DNA from 4 places in the Mesorhizobium sp. M1365 genome. Region 3 is predicted to be linked to each of the others. Evidence: predicted binding sites of a transcription regulator. Region 3 holds the regulator's gene; each other region holds the start of a gene.
The links. Region 3 encodes HrcA, which represses chaperone genes, less so after heat shock. Its sites were predicted from a motif close to GTTAGCACTCNCNNNNNGNGAGTGCTAAC; they were not measured.
Positions count from the first base shown of each region.

Region 1 (4,054 bases), on a different contig from region 3:
TCTGGCACCTCACGTACCAGATCGATGCTGAGCAGGCCGTTGTCGAGCGAGGCGCCTGCGACCTTGACGTGATCGGCAAGCTCGAAACGGCGGGTAAAGGGCCGTGTGGCGAGGCCATGATGCAGATACTCCGTGTTGTCCGGCTCCTTGTGCTGGCCGGAGACAATCAGGAGGTTGGGTTCATGAGTGATTTCGAGGTCGTCCTCGGAAAACCCGGCTACGGCGATGGTGACGCGGTAGTTGTTCTCGCCGCTGCGCGCGATGTCATAGGGCGGCCAGGCGTCGAAGGCCTGCGGAGCATTTTCCAGCAGGTTGAAGACGCGGTCGAAGCCGATGCTCGACCGATAGAGCGGGGAAAAGTCGAATGCGGTTCTCATAGCTACATCCTCCATCGAGCAACATAGATACGAGGGGCGCCAAAGAGCTGGCGCTCCCTGGTTCCGCCGGCCCCATTTCGGCGACCGGTGCCTTCGATCTGGTTATTGTCCGCCGCAAGTCAAGACCCGGTGGCTCTCGCGTTGCCGGTTTTTCGGGCCGGTTTTCGGTCGGTTCGGCGAGGCTGCCAATCTCGCCACAAGTGGGGAGATGTCCGGCAGGAGATTGCCTGTTGGTTTCAATTGCCAACGCTGACTTCCCCGGCCGGTTATTGTCTGCAGCAGGTCAAGATCCAGATTTCTTGTGTTGCCGGGCCCGTTCCCGGCACTCGCAGATGGAGCTGACCATGACACGCGACGAGATCATTTCTGTGCTGGGCCCGGTCGACGAAGCCGTGATCGCCGACATTGCGGCGACGGACGGGACGGTCCAGGAATTGCGCGAGGCCCTGGCCTGGATCGCCGCCGACGAGGCGCTGGTGAACGAGGGCCGACCGCTGCCGACGGCAAGGGTAGCGACGCTGATCGAACTGCTGCAAGGGCCGGACGAGGAGGAATAACCGGCTGCTGCCGCGATGCTCTTGAACCGCGCAAAGGGACGAACCATGTCCTTCAGCGGCGCCGGCCGGCCGCCGGTGCCGCCAGCATAACGTTGCTTGCTCAAACAAGAAGACGATCAGAAAACAAGGAGGAAGTGATGGACGACGTCCGCTTCGCCGAGCCGATCACGTTGAAATTCCAATCCAGCGAGCGCAAGGTCGCCAGCAGTTGGGAAGCCATCGAATGCATGCGCCAGCAGTGGCCGGACCGTGCACGCGGCCGGAGCTGGCGCGCCGCCTATCGGACCTGCCGCGACGCGCTCGACGGCTGGCGCACCGCGCGTGATGCGCGCAAGGCCTTCGTCAGGGCGGCGCGCAAGGCTGGATTGCTCGCAGCGGCCCGCAAGCCTGTCGACCACGCCGGCTAGTCCGGACGCCCTCCGATATTGTGAGATCCAAAACAAAGTGGGGGAGAGTCAGCTACCCCTCTCCCCCGCTTCGGAGGCACTTTGTTTGCTGTCTGGCGGCAGATCGGCTTGCTCCTCAGTGGACGGTGATAATGCCATTTACGGCCCGCCATTCGGACGGTTGGATCAGACGGTGATGAGCCACGCGCACCGAATGCAGCGGGCCTTCGATCTCGCGCTCCCAGAAATCGAGGAAATGCTTCAGCGTCGGGAAATCAGGGGCGATATCGTATTCCTGCCAGATATAGAGCTGAAGCAGGCTTCGATGATCGGGCAGGCGGTAGTGGATCTCCGCCGTGGTGAGGCCAAACCCTTGCATCTGGAGCTGAAAGTCCCTGCTGGTCATGCAATCCTTCCTTTCCCAATGAACCTCGGTCTGCAAAACGCCTCGCCTTCCACATAGGTTCCAGCCGCCGGCAAGCGGCTCAGGAGACGGACAGATTTGGAAATCCGGCCGGGTCATCGCGCCGGAAACGGCGAATGTGCGAACAATTACAGCGTATTGGCACTCTCAGGTGTCGAGTGCTAAAATTTTTGCATGATCCTCTTGAAAGCTGAAAAAAGCGCGACTAGTTCGTATGCGCGCGATGCCTGAAGAAGAGATCGCGCACCCCGTGCCGGGCCGATATTGCCGGTCCGGTCAGGAGGATGTTCGAAGATCTGTTTGTCCCGAGAGGAGAACGACATGGCGTTCCGTCCATTGCATGACCGCATCCTGGTCCGCCGCATCGAGGTCGACGAAAAGACCGCGGGCGGCATCATCATCCCCGACACCGCCAAGGAGAAGCCGCAGGAGGGCGAGGTCATTGCCGCCGGTCCGGGCGCGCGCGACGACAGCGGCCAATTGCAGCCGCTCGACGTCAAGGTCGGCGACCGCATTTTGTTCGGCAAATGGTCCGGCACCGAGATCAAGCTCAATGGCGAGGATCTGCTCATCATGAAAGAGAGCGACGTGCTGGGCGTGATCGAAGCCACGGGCGAGATGAAGAGGGCTGCCTGAGCGGGGCCTGAACAAGCATTCCAGTCAACGAAAAGCTGCCTATCGAGGAGTGTTCCAATGGCTGCCAAAGATGTGAAATTTCATACCGAAGCCCGCGAGAAGATGTTACGCGGTGTCGATATGCTTGCCAATGCGGTGAAGGTGACGCTCGGTCCCAAGGGCCGCAACGTTGTCTTCGACAAATCGTTCGGCGCGCCGCGCATCACCAAGGACGGCGTGACGGTGGCAAAAGAGATCGAGCTCGAGGACAAGTTCGAGAACATGGGCGCTCAGATGGTCCGCGAAGTTGCTTCGAAGACCAGCGACACCGCAGGCGATGGCACCACGACCGCGACGATTCTTGCTCAGGCCATTGTCAGGGAAGGGGCCAAGGCGGTCGCTGCCGGCATGAACCCGATGGATTTGAAGCGCGGCATCGACAAGGCGGTCGACGCCGTGGTCGCCGACCTGAAATCCAATGCCCGCAAGGTGACCAGGAACGACGAAATCGCTCAGGTCGGCGCCATCTCTGCCAATGGCGATGCCGAGATCGGCCGCTTCCTCGCAGAGGCGATGGAAAAGGTTGGCAATGAGGGTGTCATCACTGTCGAGGAAGCGAAGACCGCTGAGACCGAGTTGGAAGTGGTCGAAGGCATGCAGTTCGACCGTGGCTACCTCTCGCCCTATTTCATCACCAATCAGGATAAGATGCGCGTCGAACTCGAAGAACCCTATGTGCTGATCCACGAGAAGAAGCTGTCCAACCTGCAGGCCATGCTTCCTGTGCTCGAAGCCGCCGTGCAATCCGGCAAGCCGCTGTTGATCATCGCCGAGGACGTCGAGGGCGAGGCGCTGGCGACGCTGGTCGTCAACAAGCTGCGCGGCGGCCTTAAGGTCGCGGCCGTCAAGGCACCGGGCTTCGGCGATCGCCGCAAGGCCATGCTGGAGGATATTGCCATCCTGACCGGCGGCACGGCGATCTCGGAGGACCTCGGCATCAAGCTCGAGAACGTCACACTGGAGATGCTCGGCCGCGCCAAGAAGGTGCTGATCGAGAAGGAGAACACCACCATCGTCGACGGCGCCGGCCGCAAGGATGAAATCCATGCGCGCATCAGCCAGATCAAGGCGCAGATCGAGGAAACCACCTCCGACTACGACCGCGAAAAGCTGCAGGAGCGGCTGGCCAAGCTCGCCGGCGGCGTCGCCGTCATCCGTGTCGGCGGCTCGACCGAGATCGAGGTCAAGGAGCGCAAGGATCGCGTCGACGACGCCATGCACGCCACACGCGCGGCGGTTGAGGAGGGCATCCTGCCCGGCGGCGGCGTGGCGCTGCTGAGAGCGGCGAAGGCGCTCGATAATGTCGTCGTCGACAATCCCGATCAGAAGACCGGTGTCGACATCGTGCGTCGCGCCATCGAAGCGCCGGTGCGCCAGATCGCCGAGAATGCCGGCGCCGAAGGTTCGATCATCGTCGGCAAGCTGCGCGAGACGACCGACTTCGGCTATGGCTGGAACGCGCAGACCAACGAGTTCGGCGACCTCTACAGTCAAGGCGTCATCGACCCGGCCAAGGTCGTGCGCACTGCCCTGCAGGGTGCCGCCTCCGTTGCCGGCCTGCTGGTGACGACCGAGGCGATGGTGGCCGAGAAGCCGAAGAAGGAAGCTGCCGCGCCGGCCATGCCCGGCGGTGGC
Region 1 covers NZ_JAMYLG010000019.1:20,507-24,560, reverse strand. Annotated here, with positions in the region: gene NKH04_RS20140 (Hsp20 family protein) at 1-377, opposite strand, end outside; gene NKH04_RS20135 (hypothetical protein) at 722-934, shown strand; gene NKH04_RS20130 (DUF982 domain-containing protein) at 1,072-1,341, shown strand; gene NKH04_RS20125 (usg protein) at 1,457-1,726, opposite strand; gene NKH04_RS20120 (co-chaperone GroES) at 2,066-2,380, shown strand; gene groL (chaperonin GroEL) at 2,438-4,054, shown strand, end outside.
Region 1: a site for HrcA is predicted at 1,882-1,910, ahead of NKH04_RS20120 (co-chaperone GroES). Genes of this name have one in related genera too.

Region 2 (4,054 bases), on a different contig from region 3:
GGCGCCGGCGTCGATGCCGGCAACCTTGTCGCTCCAGCGGTCGCGTGCCGTCAGGATCAGCACCGGCATCTTGCGGCCGCCGCGCCGCCAGCGTTCGACCACGCTGATGCCGTCCATCTGCGGCAGGCCGATGTCGAGCACCACGGCATCGTAGGGCTCAGTGTCGCCGAGAAAGTGCCCTTCCTCGCCGTCGAAAGCGCGGTCGACGACATAGCCGGCATCGACCAGCGCGTCGCCGATCTGCCGGTTGAGATCCTTGTCATCTTCGACGACGAGTACGCGCATGCGGAAGGCCTGTTGAAGCTGTTCAGATATAGGCCGATTCCGGCAGACTGGGAAACGGCACGGTTCAGTTCAGCGGAACGACGATCTCCGAGCGACGCGGACGCTGCCCTTCCTTGCCCGGAACCAGCACGACGATGACGCAGACCGGCTGGCCGCCGCGTGTCGACTGCGAGGCCTTGGCCAAGGTGCCGCCATTCTGCTCGGCCACCTGCTGGCCGATCGCATAGCAGTCGGAGGCGGCGAGGACGACCGGTTGGGGCTGCTCGGGCACGACAATGGGGATCGCCATCGCCTGCGACGCAAGCAGACCGGCGGCTGACAGCGCCAGTGCCGCGGTCCGGAAGTGGGAGCGAAGGGTTTTCATGGTCAGCGTTCTAACGCGCCGGTGCTGAACGTGATATGAACGGTGAACGCTCGAATGCATGCCCGCCACACCCCTGAAGCGCGAGATTACCGGATTGCCATTTCGCCGCCCATCCCGCGAAATTGCCAAGTTTAACCTAGCCCTCCGATCCTTCGCCGACAACCGGGCATCGTTTGGCAGTGAAAGGCAATCGCTTCAGGTTTGCCCCGACTTCGACAATCGATCCGGCAACCGAAGGCAGATTCAGGCGAACCGACGGAAATAAAAACCCGCCTCTGCGGCGGGTCGCTGGCGCCATCAGCACCATAGGCGAATTAGTAGCATAGCTGCCGGCACAAAGCAAGAACAAAATTGCCGGATTGTAAAAAATGCCCGGTGGTCAGCCCTCGTCCTTGATCACGGCGCGGAAGCGCAGCAGCCCGTGATGGGCCGAAAGGTCCTCGTCGTAGCGGGCTTCGGCGAATTCGAGCTTGAGGTAGGCGCGGCGATGTTCGCCGAGCGAGAGAGCCGTATCGCGCAGGCGGGTGCTAACAAGGTCCATGATGTCATTGGTTTCCTTGCTGGCCTCTGATTTCGACCAGACATGCAACGTCAGCAACTGTTCTGCGTCGTTCTCCATTCCCGTTGCCCAATCGTAGACGCTGGTGCGGCCGAAGGTCATGTGGGGGAACGCAACATTTTCCGGCGCACGGTCGAACAATCGTGCGTCGCCCAGTGCCGCCGATAAATCGGGATCGTCATTCACTGCCTCGAATATGGCCTTCTGCAATTCGACGGCCGGCGCGGTCATCGTCTTTCCCTTCGTCCGTCGCGTCGACCTCCCGGCTGCGTAGCTGCGTTGCATGAAGGCATCCCGCCAAAGCGCGAATCAGCGCGTCTCATGCGGATTATGAACCTTCATGATTTCGGCAATAAGCCCTGCTCCTGGAATGCGCGACGCCCCGGCCGTCCGCGCCACGGACCCTTGAGGGTGATGCCAACCTGCGCGAAGTCATTTGGCAGCCACACTCGGGAGGTGCTCTCGGCGTACGGTAGCCTGGCCCTGAAGCTGTCCGTCGTTTTGTGGACGGTGCTTGTCGTGGCGGCAGTATTCTTCATCGCCCAGGCCTGATCGAGCGACATTCATTGATTGGGCGGAAACGAAAGGACCCAAGATGGCAAAGCGCTACGCGCTCCGTATGGAACATCCTCACAGCTGGACCGTCTTCGACGTCTTCACCGGCCAGCCGGTCGAGCTCAAGCAGCAACTCACGGCCAGTTTGAACACGCGCGATGCGGACGCGATGGTCGACCGGCTGAACGGTCGCGACGTCAAGCGGCGAGCGAAGGCGGACCGGAAGCCCTGAGAAAGCGTCTTGTGGACGGATCGCGACGGACTAGCGAAAATCGGCCGCAGTCAGCACATATATGCTCCTGCGGGTGCGGGCATAGGCATTCTTGGCGACATCGTGGATCGAGTTGGAAGCCGTGTCGAAGGCTGCCAGGTAGGTAGCTTCTGAGGCCGCCGTTCCCGGCTGCATCTTGGAGATGGCATCGGTTGCGACAGAGAAGGAAATCTGGAACATCCCGTCATGGCCGACGAAGCGGATGCGTTTGCTTGCCTCGTCGTAGCTGCGGCTGGGATTGGGAAATGTCAGGCTCATGATTTCGCCTCCGTCGATGCAGATACGGCCTTCTTGACTGCCCGTGACGCCCGCTTCTTCTTTGGTGCGACCGGATTCAGAGCTTCCGCCGCGCGGTCCGCCTCTTCCTTGGCCAGTCGCAATTCCCTCAGCCTTGCCGTTTTGATGCTCCTCGCCTTGGCTTCCGAGAGATATTCGGCAGTTGCTTTGTTCCGCTCCGCCGTCTTCTTTTGATTTTCCATGAAGCGGGCCTGAGCTTTTTCCATGATGTTCTGATTGCCTTCGGCCATCGGTAAAATCTCCCTTGCAGCGAAAGTCGTGAATGTGAATTCACCATAAAATAGGTGTTCAAAGATAGAAATTCAATTTCATTAATATTCGGCAAGGCCCGAACACCAGGGGATAACCAGGCAAGATAATACGTTCAATATTTCATGTGCCCTATGAATATTTTTTGGCGCTCCTATCAATCGAGTGCCAGGGCGCCTATAGAGAGGGGCGGCCGCCTAAGCTGGCCCCAGAAAGAGTCCCCATGAAATTCCGGCCACTCCACGATCGCGTCGTCATTCGGCGCGCCGAAAGCGACACCAAATCCAAGGGCGGCATCATCATCCCCGACAATGCCAAAGAAAAACCGCAGGAAGGCGAAGTGATCGCTGTCGGGCCGGGCGCGCGGGACGAAAGCGGCGCGCTGATCCCGCTCGACGTCAAGGCCGGCGACCTCATTCTGTTCGGCAAATGGTCCGGCACCGAGGTCAAGATAGACGGCGAGGACCTTCTGATCATGAAGGAGGCCGATATCATGGGCATCATCGAAAAAAGCGAGACGGGCATCATCGACAAGACCGTGGCTGCCAAGAAGGCCGCCTGATTGGAAGGCCGCGCGCCCTCCCGCGCGCGCGCAAAGGACGCTCCGAGCTTTGATTCAGGCGCTGCAAGCGCCTTGCCACGACAACCGAACTGGAAAAGATCATGTCTGCCAAGGAAATCAAATTCTCCACCGACGCGCGTGACCGCATGCTGCGCGGCGTCGAAATCCTCAACAACGCCGTCAAGGTGACGCTCGGCCCCAAAGGCCGCAACGTCATTATCGACAAGGCCTACGGCGCGCCGCGCGTCACCAAGGACGGGGTGGCCGTGGCAAAGGAAATCGAGCTTTCCGACAAGTTCGAAAACATGGGCGCGCAGATGGTGCGCGAAGTGGCCTCGAAGACCAACGACCTTGCCGGCGACGGCACCACCACCGCCACGGTGCTTGCCGCTTCCATCCTGCGCGAGGGCGCCAAATTCGTTGCCGCCGGCATGAACCCGATGGACCTCAAGCGCGGCATCGATCTTGCCGTCAGCGCCGTCGTCAAGGAAATCCAGGCGCGCGCCAAGAAGGTCAAGTCCTCAGCAGAGATCGCGCAGGTCGGCACCATTGCCGCCAATGGCGACACCAGCGTCGGCGCCATGATCGCCAAGGCGATGGACAAGGTCGGCAATGACGGCGTCATCACCGTCGAGGAAGCCAAGACCGCCGAAACCGAACTAGACGTCGTCGAAGGCATGCAGTTCGACCGCGGCTATCTCTCGCCCTATTTCGTCACCAATGCCGAGAAGATGCGCGTCGAGCTGGAAGAGCCCTACGTGCTCATCCACGAAAAGAAGCTCGGCAATCTGCAGGCGCTGCTGCCCATCCTCGAAGCCGTAGTGCAAAGCGGCAGGCCGCTGCTGATCATCTCCGAGGACGTCGAGGGCGAAGCGCTGGCAACGCTGGTCGTCAACAAGCTGCGCGGCGGCC
Region 2 covers NZ_JAMYLG010000029.1:60,299-64,352, forward strand. Annotated here, with positions in the region: gene NKH04_RS24360 (response regulator transcription factor) at 1-285, opposite strand, end outside; gene NKH04_RS24365 (hypothetical protein) at 350-649, opposite strand; gene NKH04_RS24370 (DUF3168 domain-containing protein) at 1,029-1,439, opposite strand; gene NKH04_RS24375 (hypothetical protein) at 1,804-1,995, shown strand; gene NKH04_RS24380 (DUF1488 family protein) at 2,026-2,292, opposite strand; gene NKH04_RS24385 (hypothetical protein) at 2,289-2,561, opposite strand; gene NKH04_RS24390 (co-chaperone GroES) at 2,804-3,142, shown strand; partial or broken gene groEL (chaperonin GroEL) at 3,244-4,054, shown strand, end outside.
Region 2: a site for HrcA is predicted at 2,725-2,753, ahead of NKH04_RS24390 (co-chaperone GroES). Genes of this name have one in related genera too.

Region 3 (4,054 bases):
GACGCGTATTTGGTCGGCATGGCTGTTGGCAACAAACAGGTCGCCATTCGGAGCGACGCGCACGACACGTGGATTGACGATGCCGGATACGATCATTTCAGCCGAAAAGCCCGACGGCAATTCTGGCTTGGCGCTTTCGGGCCGTTCCGCCACGCCGGCGCCGTTCGAAGCGGATTGGGCGGGGTCGGCTGCCGGCATGTCTCGCGGCCCAATCAGGCGTCGGACGCCAGGCCTGTCGGCGTGCCAATCGCCAAACGCGGCTTCGCCTTTGAGCACATTCTGGTCCGCCTGCTGGGCGGCTGCCGGTGTCGCAACAAGGAGGGCAGCGGCCAAGGCCGCAAAGCCGCCAGGTCGGATCATCAACGTCCTCCGGGATACGCCTCGAACAGGGGCAAACGGCATCAGGCATTGATCGTTCCAAGCGGCCGTCCAGCACACGAGGATTTGAAGCCGAACCCGTTCAGTTGCCAGAGGCGTAAAAGTCGTCGTCGAGGCGCTTTTCCAGCGCGACCAGATCGGCCGGCAGCGGTAAACCCATCGCCCGCATCTCTTGCAGCTTCTCGCGCAACTGCTCTTGTACCTCGTGCTGATCCTCTGGCTGGTTGATCATTTCTTCGAGCAGCAGACTGATCTGGGCCTTGAACGATTCCAGCGCCATTCTTTTCTCCTCCTTGCGGCAGGCCCGCGGCGGCTCCTAGCTCAGCATGCGCGAAATCAGCTGCGCCGTATAGTCGACCATCGGTACTATGCGCGCATAATTCAGCCGCGTCGGCCCGATGACGCCGAGCGCACCGACGACACGCGCGTCCTTGTCGCGATAGGGTGCCACCACCAGCGAGGAGCCAGACAGCGAAAACAGCTTGTTTTCCGAACCGATGAATATGCGCACGCCTGGGCCTGCCTCGGCGAGGTCGAGAAGCTGGATCAGCCCATCCTGCGTCTCCAGATCCTCAAACAGATGCCGCAGCAATTCTATGTCGGCCTGGGCAGTGACGTTTTCCAGGAGATTGGCGCGACCGCGCACGATAAGCCGCCCAGGCACGCCGCTTTCAGCGCCTGCCCAGACCGCCAGGCCCTTCTCGACCAGATCCTGCGACAGCGTGTCGAGGGCCGCCCTGGTCTCTTCCTTGATGCGGGCGATCTCGACCCGCGCCTCGGCCAGGGTGCGACCGCGGATATGGGAGTTGAGGAAGTTAGAGGCTTCGTGCAATTGCGAGATGGTGATGCCGGCGGGCAGATCGATGACGCGATTTTCGACGTCGCCGTTCTGCGAGACCAGCACGGCCAGCGCCTTGGTCGGCTCGAGCTGGATGAATTCGATGTGCTTAAGCGCCGCCTCATTCTTGGCGGCGAGCACGAGGCCGGCGCCGCGCGACATGCCGGACAGCATCTGGCTGGCCTCGGTCAGCATATGCTCCAGCGTCGCGCCCGAGCCGGAGGCGCGCACCTGGGCCTCGATGGTGCGGCGCTCCTCGTCGGAGAGGTCACCAAGTTCCATGAAAGCATCGACGAAGAAGCGCAGGCCTGCCTGGGTCGGCAGCCGGCCAGCCGAAATGTGCGGCGCATAGATCAGGCCGAGATGCTCAAGGTCGCTCATCACGTTGCGGATGGTGGCCGGCGACAGCGACGACGGCAGGATGCGCGACAGGCTGCGCGAACCGACCGGCTCGCCATCCCTCAAATAGGAATCGACGATGCGCCGGAAGATGTCGCGCGAACGCATGTCGAGCGATTGAAGCGCGGGCGATTGCAGCGCGTGCGACGGGAGCACGTGCGACTGCAAACCGGGATCGACTGCCTTTGTCATTTCGAGCCAAAACCTCCGCCCCGAAGATATAGACTTCCGCGGTGTCGGCGCAACCGGTCCATTTTCCTTTGCGCCTCACGCCCCGTGCGGCTACAAGCCGGCCAAGATTCCCCGGCCAAGATTCCGAAGAAAGAAAGAAGCCTGAATGCGCCCTTCCAAACGCCAATTCGACGAAATGCGCCCCATCTCCTTCGAGCGCGGCGTCTCCAAGCATGCGGAAGGCTCGTGCCTGGTGAAGTTCGGCGACACGCATGTGCTGTGTACGGCCAGCCTGGAGGAAAAGGTGCCGGGCTGGATGCGCAACTCCGGCAAGGGCTGGGTTACGGCGGAATACGGCATGCTGCCGCGTTCGACCGGCGAGCGCATGCGCCGCGAGGCTTCGTCCGGCAAACAAGGCGGCCGCACGCTGGAAATCCAGCGGCTGATCGGCCGCTCCCTGCGCGCCGTGGTCGATCTGCAGGCGCTCGGCGAGCAGCAGATCACCGTCGACTGCGACGTGATCCAGGCCGACGGCGGCACGCGCACCGCTTCGATCACCGGCGGCTGGGTGGCGCTCTACGACTGCCTGCGCTGGATGGAAGCCCGCCAGATGGCGAGCCTGAGCAAGGTGCTGAAGGATCACGTTGCGGCAATCTCCTGCGGAATCCATGATGGCCAGCCGGTCATCGACCTCGACTACATCGAGGATTCCTCGGCCGGCACCGACGCCAATTTCGTCATGACCGGCAAGGGCGGCATCGTCGAGATCCAAGGCACGGCCGAGGGCGAGCCGTTCTCGGAAGAGCAGTTCGCGGCGCTGATCGGGCTCGCCAAGAAAGGCATTCAGCGCCTGGTCAGCTTGCAGCAAATGGCGGTGGCTTAGCTGCGGTCAATATTGATGAGATTGGCGATCCTGTGACTCCTTCCGCAATCCTGGAATCAGCACTCTACGTGACCGACCTTGCTGCCGCGGAACGGTTCTATTCGGGCGTGCTCGGGCTCGATCTGCTCGGTAAGGTCGATGGCAGGCATCTCTTCTTCCGCTGCGGCGACGGCGTGCTGCTTATCTTCAATGCCGAGGCCACCAAAGTGCCGCCGCGGGCCGACGCCAAGCTGCCCGTGCCGCCGCATGGCGCGGTCGGCCAGGGCCATCTTTGCTTCGCCGCAAGCGCGGATGAAATCCCACGCTGGAAAGCGCATCTTGAGGCGAAGAAAATCGCCATCGAAAGCGAGTTCGAGTGGCCGCAAGGCGGCCGCTCGATCTATATTCGCGATCCCTCCGGCAATTCGATCGAATTCGCCGAGCCACGAATTTGGGGCATCTGATGCATTCGCCAACTATTCATTCGCTTGATGGGCATAAGATCATCGTCGCAAGCCACAACGCCGGCAAATTGCGAGAATTCGCCGATCTGATGGCGCCATTCGGCATTGAAGCGAAGTCCGCAAAGGAATACGGCCTGCCGGAACCGGACGAGACCGGCACCACTTTCGAGGAGAACGCCCTCATAAAAGCCTTGGCCGCCGCCAAGGCCACTGGATTGCCGGCGCTGTCGGACGATTCCGGCCTGTGTGTCGATGCGCTCGACGGCGCACCCGGCGTCTACACCGCCAACTGGGCTGAGACGCCGGACGGCTCCCGCGACTTCGGCATGGCCATGCAGCGCACGGAAGTGGCCTTGCAAGAAGTTGGCGCGATCACGCCTGCCCAGCGCAAGGGCCGCTTTGTCGCGGTCATCTGCCTGGCCTTCCCCGATGGCCAGGCGGAATATTTTCGCGGTGAGGTCGAGGGCACGCTGGTATGGCCGCCGCGCGGCGAGCTCGGCTTCGGCTACGATCCGGTGTTCTTGCCCGATGGGTCCGAGAAGACCTTCGGCGAGATGAGCGCGAAGGACAAGCATGGCTGGAAGCCCGGCCAGCCAACCGCATTGTCGCACCGTGCCCGCGCCTTCCAGAAATTCGCGCAAGCCCGATTGGCCGCCGTATGACCATGCTGCTCGACCGCAGGCCTGGTTTCGGCGTCTACGTCCACTGGCCGTTCTGCGCGGCCAAATGCCCGTATTGCGACTTCAACAGCCATGTCCGCCACCAGCCGGTCGATCAGGAGCGTTTTGCCCGCGCCTTCGAGGCCGAGCTGGCGACGATGCGCGGCCGCACCGGGCCGCGCGAGGTGACCAGTATCTTTCTTGGCGGCGGCACGCCATCGCTGATGAAACCGCAGACCGTGGCGGCGGTGCTGGATGCAGTGGCGAAGAACTGGACGGTGCC
Region 3 covers NZ_JAMYLG010000011.1:105,711-109,764, forward strand. Annotated here, with positions in the region: gene NKH04_RS15415 (PQQ-dependent sugar dehydrogenase) at 1-360, opposite strand, end outside; gene NKH04_RS15420 (hypothetical protein) at 461-658, opposite strand; gene hrcA (heat-inducible transcriptional repressor HrcA) at 695-1,807, opposite strand; gene rph (ribonuclease PH) at 1,953-2,669, shown strand; gene NKH04_RS15435 (VOC family protein) at 2,702-3,112, shown strand; gene rdgB (RdgB/HAM1 family non-canonical purine NTP pyrophosphatase) at 3,127-3,774, shown strand; gene hemW (radical SAM family heme chaperone HemW) at 3,771-4,054, shown strand, end outside.

Region 4 (4,054 bases), on a different contig from region 3:
TGCAGGTTGGAGAGCTTCTTCTCGTGGAGGAGGATGTAGGCGTCTTCCAGATCCGCAACCATCTTGTCGGCGTTGGTGACGAAGTAGGGCGAGAGATAGCCGCGGTCGAACTGCATGCCTTCGACGACTTCGAGTTCGGTCTCGGCGGTCTTGGCTTCCTCGACCGTGATGACGCCCTCATTGCCGACCTTCTGCATCGCTTCCGCGATCATCGAGCCGACCGAAACATCGCCATTGCCGGCGATGGTGCCGACCTGGGCAACCTCTTCCGAGGTCTTGATCTTCTTGGCGTTCTTGATCAGCGTCGCGACGACGTCGGCGACGGCGAGGTCGATGCCGCGCTTGAGGTCCATCGGGTTCATGCCGGCGGCAACCGCCTTGTGGCCTTCCTGGACGATCGACTGCGCCAGAACGGTCGCGGTCGTGGTGCCGTCGCCGGCGATGTCGTTGGTCTTCGAAGCAACTTCGCGGACCATCTGCGCGCCCATATTCTCGAACTTGTCCTCCAGCTCGATTTCCTTGGCGACGGTGACGCCGTCCTTGGTGATGCGCGGTGCGCCGAACGACTTGTCGATGACGACGTTGCGGCCCTTGGGGCCGAGCGTGACCTTCACTGCGTCGGCGAGGATGTTGACGCCGCGCAGCATGCGCTCACGAGCGTCGCGGGAAAATTTTACGTCTTTGGCAGCCATTTTTAGCTCCTGGCAGGGGCTTGGATTGAGCCCGAAGATTTAAATGAGGGTGAGGCCGATATTCAGCCGATGAGGCCCATGATGTCGGATTCCTTCATGATCAGAAGGTCTTCGCCATTGAGCTTGACTTCGGTGCCCGACCACTTGCCGAACAGGATGCGGTCGCCGGCCTTGACGTCCAGCGGGACGAGCTTGCCGGCCTCGTCACGGGCGCCGGAACCGACGGCGATGATCTCGCCTTCCTGCGGCTTTTCCTTCGCCGTGTCGGGGATGATGATCCCGCCGGCGGTCTTCGCTTCGGACTCGACGCGGCGAACGACCACGCGGTCATGCAGCGGCCGGAAATTCGACTTTGCCATTTTTGGATTTCCCTGGTGCGGATGTTGAACGGTTCTCCGTTGCCGGAGCGTGTTTAGCACTCACCAGAAGCGAGTGCTAACGCGGCAGTGAGATAGGCCGTAGGCTCCTGCTAGTCAAGACGGAAGAGGGACGGGCGAAGAGCAAACGAGCGTGGAAGCACCGAGCGTTTTACGTGAACGACGTCGGAGATCGGACATGGATGGGGCGGCTCACCATTTGCAACTGAAGGCTTTATTCATTTGGCACGATTGGTGCAGCGAATGATCCGCAAACGTTGCGCGCGACCGATATAATGAGAGGTGAGCGCCATCAGGATTCCTGCGTTAACCGTCCACTCGGTCTTTACGGTGTGGCCGCCGCGCGGGCGCCAGGACTCCGGCCATCCCGATAGTCACCAATCCAATCTGCGGAGAACAGGAGGCAAGATGAGAGCGACAGTCAGCACGAACTCGAATTTGAAATGTTTGGCCAAAGCAACTGCCATCGCCTTGCTCTGGACGGTCACGGCTACATCGGCGGACGAAGGTATGTGGATGCCGGGCCAGACTGCGGAAGTGTGCGCGGCCATGCGCGCGGATGGGCTCCAGATCGATCCCGCCCAGCTGGGCCGTCTAGACGCTGACCCGCTCAACGCGATCGTATCACTGGGCGGATGCTCCGCCTCGTTCGTCAGTCCACAAGGGCTGGTCGCAACCAATCATCATTGCGTGTTCGAATCCATCCAATACCACAGCAAAGAGGGCCAGGACTATCTCACAGACGGCTTTCTGGCGAAGAGCCCTGGGTGAAGAATTGCCCGCGGCGCCAGGCAGCCGAATCCATGTGATCGAGGACATGCGGGATGTGACCGCCGAAATACTCAAGGGCGTCTCGGACAAGCTGAATGGGTTTGCCCGCTATGAGCGGCTCGCCACGAACCGCAAGGCCCTGATCGCCGCATGTGAAGGACAGCCCAATCGCCGCTGCGACGTAGGGGCCTATTATGGCGGCGCCTCCTACTATCTCCAGCAGAAGCTCGAAATCGAGGACGTGCGCCTTGTCTATGCGCCCGCGCTCGGCGTCGGTAACTTCGGCGGCGAAACGGACAATTGGATGTGGCCGCGCCACACAGGCGACTTCGGCTTTTATCGCGCCTATGTCGCTCCTGATGGTTCCTCCCGGCCATATGCGCGCGACAATGTGCCTTACCGGCCGAAGAGTTGGCTACCCATGGCCTGTGCAGGCGTCAAGGAAGGCGACCTTGTGATGGTCGCCGGCTTTCCCGGCGCAACCCACCAGTTCCTGACGGCGGATGAAGTCCGGTTCAACTTCGCGCAATTCGAACCGCGGTTGCAGCGTTCGCTCTCGGATTATGCCGCCCAGATCAAAAGGCAACGGCAGGCAATCGCGAGGCGCAGATCCATTGACCGCCCGCTTCACAAATTGGCTCGGCCTAAAACGCATGGGAAAGCAGAAAAGGCAACAGATCGGCACCGGAATGAATATGGCCGCGCGAACTGACAGACGCGCCAACAATCGGCATCTCGCATGGTCGGTGGCACTGGACGTGGCTCCCACCCTGCTGGCGCGACTCCCCATCAGGTCGTCGGGGTTTCGCTGGCGAAAAAACTTCCGCGTGTCTCTGCGCGATCCATCCCGCTTGCGCGTGCCTAGTCAACCAAAAAACTGACCATCTGCAGGATCAGGATCAGCAAAAAAAAGCCAAAGGCAGACGCCAAAACAGCTGCCAGCAGGACGATGCGTTGTTTCTTCACCCACAGTTCCCCCCGGGAGAGAGTCTAATGATAATCCTTAAAAAAGGCGCCCTGGAACAGGGCGCCCTACGCTCATTTGTGCAAGTTTAAAATTTAGCTTGCCTGCTTTATGTAATTAAAACGTTTGTTTTATGCGACACTTCTCCAAGTGTTATTTGCACAAATCGAACGTATCGCACATTTAGACGAACTGTACATTCGATGGCGACTTTGACGCATGCGTTTACTGGCGGTATACATGCTTCACCGTTGCCGCAAGGCATTGGCCCACTCGCGCGGCACCTCCTTCACGACAAAGGTTGAAAGCCGTCCTCGGGCGTTTCATTTCCAAGATCACTTCGATCCACTCATACGGGCTTCCCGAGCGAGACCGTGGGTTCGGACGGTGCGAATGAATTTCTCGTTATAATCGAATTGATTATAAGGGTATATTTCTACGTTGAGTATAAAGGATGTCAAGCCCGCGCCAGCGGCAATTTTGTCCGGGCGACCGCCGTTTCGTCGAGGACATGGTGGCGGAAGCGATAAAGCTTCGCCGGCCGACCCCCGGTGTCAAAAGCACTTTCGCCGGTCTCCTCCACCAGTTCCTGCTGCTCAATCAACCGGCGAAAGTTCTGCTGAAGCGCCCCTGCCGATGTAGTCGTCAACGCCGTCCGCGTCAGCGCATTGCCATCGGCGAGAAGCCAACGACATTGTTGATGACGAACGTAACGATCCGCGGCTTCAGAGAGGAATGCGCGCTTCGTCCAGATGGATGGAGTGGGCTGGCAGGTCCGGGCGGCCGCGCCGTTGAGGATGCAGCATCGAGAGCCGCGCTCGCCGAGGATGACATAGGTCGAGATTCGCGCGCCGGAAGTCTTGCTCCATGTCTCCACGAATCCATTGGCAGGATCCCGGCTTCTTCGCAGTGGTCAGGGTCGAGCGTTATCGAACCGTGGTAGTTGAGGTTTGCTTCGGTGACGTGGATGCCGTGCAGCTTGCCGGCGACTATCTTTCGCATTGGTCCCGTTGTCCTATTCATCTCACAAAGTCAGTCCTGATGTTGAGCAGCTTCGCTGGGCTAAATCCCGACGACGAGCGCCCCGCCGCTGAGTCCCGCACCTGCCGCCGCCAGGAGTATTTTCTTGCCCGGCCGAAACGGCTCCGCTTGATTGGCGAGCGACAGTGAGAGCGGGATCGTCGCGGCCGAAGAGTTGCCGTATTCGGCAATCGTCTTGACAATTGCTTGATCCGCTATGCCGAGGTTAC
Region 4 covers NZ_JAMYLG010000061.1:18,289-22,342, reverse strand. Annotated here, with positions in the region: partial or broken gene groEL (chaperonin GroEL) at 1-692, opposite strand, end outside; gene groES (co-chaperone GroES) at 755-1,051, opposite strand; gene NKH04_RS31175 (S46 family peptidase) at 1,478-1,840, shown strand; gene NKH04_RS31170 (S46 family peptidase) at 1,875-2,552, shown strand; partial or broken gene NKH04_RS33350 (NrtR DNA-binding winged helix domain-containing protein) at 3,262-3,468, opposite strand; partial or broken gene NKH04_RS31165 (aspartate 1-decarboxylase) at 3,498-3,806, opposite strand; gene bioZ (3-oxopimeloyl-[acyl-carrier-protein] synthase BioZ) at 3,867-4,054, opposite strand, start outside.
Region 4: a site for HrcA is predicted at 1,104-1,132, ahead of groES (co-chaperone GroES). Genes of this name have one in related genera too.